Regions from separate parts of the Paraburkholderia sp. GAS334 genome, predicted to be linked through region 1. Evidence: riboswitches for the same ligand, from Rfam matches in the RefSeq annotation. Region 1 holds a riboswitch; the other holds the start of a gene.
What was found. Region 1 has a riboswitch for ZMP and ZTP ahead of P3T21_RS09740 (LysE family translocator). Riboswitches for the same ligand answer to the same signal wherever they lie in the genome.
Positions count from the first base shown of each region.

Region 2: it holds a riboswitch for ZMP and ZTP, as region 1 does, so the genes downstream of both, glyA (serine hydroxymethyltransferase) here and P3T21_RS09740 (LysE family translocator) in region 1, are expected to answer to the same signal.

Region 1 covers NZ_JBNDMO010000004.1:175,868-179,271, forward strand. The annotation lists gene P3T21_RS09735 (epoxide hydrolase family protein) at 1-1,043, shown strand, start outside; ZMP/ZTP riboswitch at 1,109-1,231, shown strand; gene P3T21_RS09740 (LysE family translocator) at 1,283-1,915, shown strand; gene P3T21_RS09745 (YodC family protein) at 1,925-2,206, opposite strand; gene P3T21_RS09750 (MFS transporter) at 3,016-3,404, opposite strand, start outside.
Region 2 covers NZ_JBNDMO010000003.1:133,938-137,341, reverse strand. The annotation lists gene ybgC (tol-pal system-associated acyl-CoA thioesterase) at 1-324, opposite strand, end outside; gene ydfG (bifunctional NADP-dependent 3-hydroxy acid dehydrogenase/3-hydroxypropionate dehydrogenase YdfG) at 382-1,128, opposite strand; ZMP/ZTP riboswitch at 1,338-1,440, shown strand; gene glyA (serine hydroxymethyltransferase) at 1,616-2,863, shown strand; gene nrdR (transcriptional regulator NrdR) at 2,870-3,364, shown strand.

The sequences.
Region 1 (3,404 bases):
TCGGTGTCGATCCTGCGTACGTGCGCGAACTCGCGCATCACTGGGCGAACGGTTACGACTGGCGTACCGCCGAGCAGCGCCTGAACCGCGAGCCGCAGTTTGTCTCACAGGTCGGCGGGCTGAATATCCACTACGTGCATCGGCGTGGCGTCGGACCGAGACCGTATCCGCTCGTTATCACGCACGGCTGGCCGGGGTCGTTCATCGAATTCATGGAACTGCTGCCGCACCTGTGCGATCCGGCATCGGTCGGCGCGGACCCGGCCGATGCGTTCGACGTCGTGGTGCCCTCGCTGCCCGGCTTTGGCTTTTCGGAGCGACCCGTGAAGCCCGGCACGTCCGCGTTCGCGACTGCGGATCTATGGGCCGAACTGATGCACGGGCTCGGCTACGAGCGCTTCGGTGCGCAGGGCGGCGATCTCGGCGCGGCTGTGTCGATCGCGCTCGCGTACCGGCATCCGCAGCACGTCGACGGCATCCATCTGAATTATTTGCCGAGTTCGTATGAGCCACCGCTCACCGCCGACGATCCCCCCATCACCCCGCGTGAACAGACTTTTCTCGATGCAAAAGCGATGTGGGCCGCGCTCGAAGGCGGCTACGCGCATGTGCACAGTACGAAGCCACAGACACTTGCCACGTCGTTGAACGACTCGCCTGCGGGGCTTGCTGCATGGATCATCGAAAAATTTCGCGCGTGGAGCGACTGCAATGGCGACATCGAAAGCGTGTTTTCGAAAGACGAACTGCTGACGAATCTCTCGCTCTACTGGTATACGCAGACGATCGCGTCATCGATGCGTTTTTACTGGGAGATGCGATTGAAGCCGCTTCGTTTTGCACATGGCGAGCGGGTGCGTCCGCCGCTTGGCTTCGCGCGCTTTCCGAAGGAAATCAGCCGGCCGCCGCAATCGTGGATCGAACGCGTGTTCGATCTCACGCAATGGGCCGACATGCCGCGCGGCGGGCACTTCGCCGCGATGGAGCAACCTGCGTTGCTGGCTGAGGAAATCCGCCGGTTTTTCAGGCCGCTACGGCGTTGAGTCGGGCTGAACGCCGCCCTGTCTGCGCGCGTTTTTACACAAAACGCTGGCGCATGGAATAATGGCTGGGTCCGCGCAACTGGCGCTGCAAGATGGAGACACCATCGGGGAACGCGGACCGTGGGGTTTCATGACGCGTTTCCGCACGCGTTTTCCTCACGTTTTTGCCGCGCGCCTGGGCATTGCCTGATCGTTGTGGATCACTCCGCGCTATCGACTAATTTTTACGGAGCCATGCAATGCCGCATCTTTCCAGTCTGTTGACTTTCGGACTTGTCTCGCTCGGGATGGCGCTTACGCCTGGCCCGAACATGCTCTATTTGATCTCGCGCTCGATCTGCCAGGGCCGTACGGCCGGCCTGATTTCGCTTGGCGGCGTGGCGCTGGGCTTCGTGTTTTATATGCTGTCCGCGGCGTTGGGTATTACCGCGCTGCTGCTCGCTGTGCCCTTCGCATACGACGCGCTGCGTTTCGGCGGCGCGCTGTATCTGCTGTGGCTCGCATGGCAGGCCGTGAAGCCGGGCGGACGCTCGCCGTTTCAGGTCCGCGACCTGCCCGCCGACAGCCCGCGCAAACTCTTCGCGATGGGCTTCGTCACGAATCTGCTGAATCCGAAGATCGCGGTGCTGTATCTGTCGCTGCTGCCGCAGTTTATCGATCCGCAGCACGGCAGCGTGTTCGTGCAATCGCTGACGCTCGGCGTCGTGCAGATCGCGATGAGCCTCACCATCAACGCAATCGCCGCCGTGATGGCGGGATCGATCGCGATGTTTCTCGCGCAGCGTCCGACCTGGATGGTCATTCAGCGCTGGCTGATGGGAACAGTGCTCGCCGGGCTTGCGGTCAGGATGGCGACCGAGGCGCGTCGATAGCGCGAAGGCTTAGCGTCCGTAACCGAATCGCGCGAACTGCTGCAGTTGTACGGAGCCGGCCGGAATGGAGCGCGGCTCCGGCCGCACGCGGTCGAAAGCGAATACGTCCTGGCGCAATTCGCCCTGCTCGTCGAACCACTGGCAGACGAGCCAGTCCCCTTCAGCCAGCGCGACGGGACCGACATGGGTCACGGTCATGCGCGGGCCGCCTGACTTCAGGGTCACCACATCGCCGACGCGGTGCGAGTCGGGTTGCGGCGTATCAGTAGTGTCGAGGGTAGCGCTCAGCATAAGTATCCCCGGTGCGAAAACTTTGATTGCGTCCAGCTGTCGGTGCTGTTCTGCGTGAAGCGGCAGCGAACTATACGTCGCTGTTTGCGACTCGACGCCGCGCGATGGCGAACGCCGGTCAAGCAGCAGCAGAATCGACAGTCTGGTCTTGAACGTCAATCTGGCTGAATCGGTGAAACGGATGAAACGGAATTGCCGTGGCCATTACCCTGGCCTTTTGCGACTTTGAACGTGAACCGTGATTTACGCACTGTCGTTCACAAAACCAGCCTTCGTCTTCAATCCCGATCTGCGAATCCCGATCATCGGATTGACGTTAGATTTTAAAATGCCTGCCAAGATTAACAATCGAATTTTTTTCAGGCAAGCATTTTTTCGGTAAACGCGCTTTATTACTTTCGGGAACACTTTGAAACACGCGGGTCCGCATGCGCGGCGTGCCATGCCGGTCAGTGACGCACTGCCGCATATCCCTTACTGACAGGCGCTTGCAGCCATTCGACCGGATGCACAGATTGCGTGCTCATCGGCGCGACTTGCCCCTCGATGGCGCAACAATTTCCGGGCCGGCTTTTTATGATTAATAAAATCGCTATTATGTCCTTCGCGAAGCAAGGGGTTAAACCATCCTTGAACACCAGGTGCATATATGGATTTTTTCAAGCCATTAAATATTCACATGAAATCCATAAAACGTTTTCCGCATTGCAATAAATAACCCTGGCGATTTTGACATCCGTGTGTCAATCGCTCAATCAACGCCATTCAGCGCTTTAGCCAGGTTTGATTGCAATGCGGGATAGCCCGGATCAGGCGGGCCGAGCCGCCATCCGCTGATGCCGGACCAGCAGCACGCTCAAACCAATACACACGAACAGCAGCGCGGTCGTAATGCCGATACAGACCTGGAACGCGTGCGCATACGCTTCTTGGGTCGTTTGCTGGCCAAGTACCCCGAAAAAAGCCCCGCTGATCGCAGCCGTGCCGAACGCGGCGCCGATCTGCAACGTCGATGAAACCACGCCCGAGGCCAGCCCGGCCTTTTCCGATATGACTTCCGCCAGCACGATGCGCATCAGCGATGGCAGCACGAGCCCGTGTCCGATCCCGGCGCACACGAGGCTCACATAGAAGATCGGCTCCGGTACCGCGCTCTGGCCGGCCGCCCACGTCGTCACCGAAAAGCCCACTGCCAGCA
Region 2 (3,404 bases), on a different contig from region 1:
TGCTTCCTGCGCGAAGTCGACCGACGCGCGGCCAAGCCGCTCGATCCGGCTGACGACGGTGATCAGATCGTCGAGGCGGGCCGGCGCGCGATAGTCGAGCGCGGTGCTACGAACGATGAAGATCGCGCCGGCTTCGTCCGCGAGCCGGGTCTGGTCCACGCCGCACGCGCGCAGCCATTCGGTACGCGCCCGCTCGAAAAACTTCAGGTAATTTGCGTAAAAAACGATGCCGCCGGCGTCGGTATCTTCGTAGTACACGCGGATTGGCCACGTGAAGCCGATTTCCGTGCCGGGCTGGCTGATAGACATATCCATGGCGCGCATTTTACCGGAACGCGCGCCGGTATCCCGATTTTGGGTGCACGTTCCACCTGGTACCGCTCAGCCCCGATGGATGCTAAGGCCCGCAAACGACTGCGCGACGGGCATCAGTTCGATCGTGTTGATGTTGACGTGGGCGGGCCGCGTCGCGATCCAGTAGATCGAATCGGCGATGTCTTCGGCGGTCAGCGGCTGCACGTTCTGATAGACATTGGCCGCCTTTTCGTCGTTGCCGCGAAAGCGCACGTTCGAGAATTCGGTGCCGCCGCACAGGCCCGGTTCGATGTCCGTCACGCGGATGGCCGTGCCCGCGAGGTCGGCGCGCAGGTTCAGACTGAACTGGCGTACGAAGGCCTTGGTCGCGCCATACACGTTGCCGCCCGGATACGGCCAGCTGCCGGCCACCGACCCGAGGTTGAACACGTGACCGCGATTGCGCTCGACCATGCCCGGCAGCAACGCGCGCGTAACCTGTACGAGGCCCGTGCAGTTGGTGTCGATCATCGTCGTCCAGTCGTCGAGTTCCGCGCGCTGCGCCGGCTCGAGACCGAGCGCGAGCCCGGCGTTGTTGACAAGCACGTCGATGGCGGCGAATTCCGCCGGCAGCGACGCGGGCGCGGCTTCGACGGCCGCGCGATCGCGCACGTCGAGTTCAAGCGGAAGAAGCGCGTCGCCGAGTTCGCTGGCGAGCGCGTCGAGGCGATCCTTGCGGCGGGCCGTAGCGACGACCTTGTGGCCGCCCTTGACGAAAGCCCGGGCGATGGCGGCGCCAAACCCTGCGGAAGCCCCTGTAACAAAGACGATCATTGCTGCTCCCTGGTCGGTGGAGAAAAACGGAAGGTGCCAAGCCTACTTCCAATGCGGCGCGGCGGCAAGGGAAGACCCTGGGCCAACGGCTGCCGGGGTGCGCGGCGGTCAGGGGCGGCCAGCGCCGGCAACAGCACCCCGTGGGGCCTGTCCCGACGGGGCTTCTCGGGCGGTTGCCTATTCGATGCGCTTCAAATAAACTAACGCGCTCACCCCTGCGTGACTGGCGATAGAACCCTTTTGGGGTTCAAGGTGGAACAACCCACCGTGAAGCGCAGGGTGCCGTTTTTGCCGTTCGCCTGGGCAGCCGTGATCCGCGCGCCATGTTTTGCGCTGCCGGTGGCTGTCCTGCCTCGCGTGTACGGTACTTCTTCATCCGCCACGTCCTGGCTGGCCCAGTCGCCAGCAGCGCCGCGTACCCGCTACGCTTTCCGCACACAATTCGGCGCACGATCCGGTCAACCTGAACACATTTAACGGAAACCGTATGTTTGACAGAGCCAAAAGCACCATCGCCAACGTCGATCCCGAACTCTGGAACGTGATCGAGCAGGAAAACCGCCGTCAGGAAGACCACATCGAACTGATCGCGTCGGAAAACTACACGAGCCCGGCTGTCATGGCTGCGCAAGGCTCGCAACTCACGAACAAATACGCGGAAGGTTATCCGGGCAAGCGCTACTACGGCGGCTGCGAGTTCGTCGATATCGCCGAGCAACTGGCGATCGATCGCGTCAAGCAACTGTTCGGCGCCGAAGCCGCGAATGTGCAGCCGAATTCGGGTTCGCAGGCGAACCAGGGCGTGTTCTTCGCGATGTTGAAGCCGGGCGACACGATCATGGGCATGAGCCTCGCGCACGGCGGCCACCTCACGCACGGCTCGCCTGTCAACATGTCGGGCAAGTGGTTCAACGTCGTGAGCTACGGCCTGAACGAAGTCGAAGACATCGATTACGACGCAGCTGAAAAGCTCGCCCAGGAACACAAGCCGAAGCTGATTATCGCGGGCGCTTCGGCATTCGCGCTGCGCATCGACTTCGAACGTCTGTCGAAGATCGCGAAATCGGTTGGCGCGTATTTCATGGTCGACATGGCGCACTACGCTGGCCTCATCGCCGCGGGCGTGTATCCGAACCCGGTGCCGCACGCCGATTTCGTCACGACGACCACGCACAAGAGCCTGCGCGGCCCGCGCGGCGGCGTGATCCTGATGAAGGCCGAGTTCGAAAAGCAGATCAACTCGGCAATCTTCCCGGGCATTCAGGGTGGCCCGCTGATGCACGTGATCGCCGCCAAGGCTGTCGCGTTCAAAGAAGCGCTGTCGCCGGAATTCAAGGAATACCAGCAGAAGGTGGCCGACAACGCGCGCGTGCTGGCTGAGACGCTCGTGAAGCGTGGCCTGCGCATCGTGTCGGGTCGCACCGAAAGCCACGTGATGCTGGTCGACCTGCGCGCGAAGAACATCACGGGCAAGGCTGCGGAAGCGGCGCTCGGCGCAGCGCATATCACGGTCAACAAGAACGCGATTCCGAACGATCCGGAAAAGCCGTTCGTCACGAGCGGCGTGCGTCTCGGCTCGCCGGCCATGACGACCCGCGGCTTCGGTGAAAAGGAAGCGGAACTGGTTGGCAATCTGATCGCCGACGTGCTCGACAACCCGGAAGATGCGGCCACGATCGAACGCGTGCGCGCGCAGGTCGCCGGGTTGACGAAGCGCTTCCCGGTGTACGGCTAACCAGCCATGCGCTGCCCCTTCTGCCGGCACGACGACACGCAGGTGGTGGATTCGCGCGTGTCCGAAGACGGCGCCGCGATTCGTCGGCGCCGTCGCTGCCCGGCCTGCGACAAACGTTTCACGACGTATGAGCGGGTCGAACTGGCGTTGCCGTCGGTCGTCAAGAAGGATGGTAGCCGCACCGAATTCGATCGCCGCAAGATTATCGCGAGCATGCAACTGGCGCTGCGCAAGCGCCCGGTTGCTGCCGACGCAGTCGACGCGGCGGCTTCGCGCATTGAATACCAGCTGCTCGGCAGCGGCGAACGGGAAGTGCGCAGCGAGCGCCTTGGCGAACTCGTGATGAACGAGTTGCGCGAACTCGATACGATCGCCTATGTCCGTTTCGCTTCGGTCTACCGGCGCTTCGAGGACGTCTCCGAATTCGAAGACGTGATCGAAGAGTTCCGGCGAATGGCCGCCCCTCCCGCAGCCCCAGGCAAACCCACCCGCAAGCGCTAGTTTTTCGCGCGTCCGCATTTCTCTCCCCTTGAATTTCTGT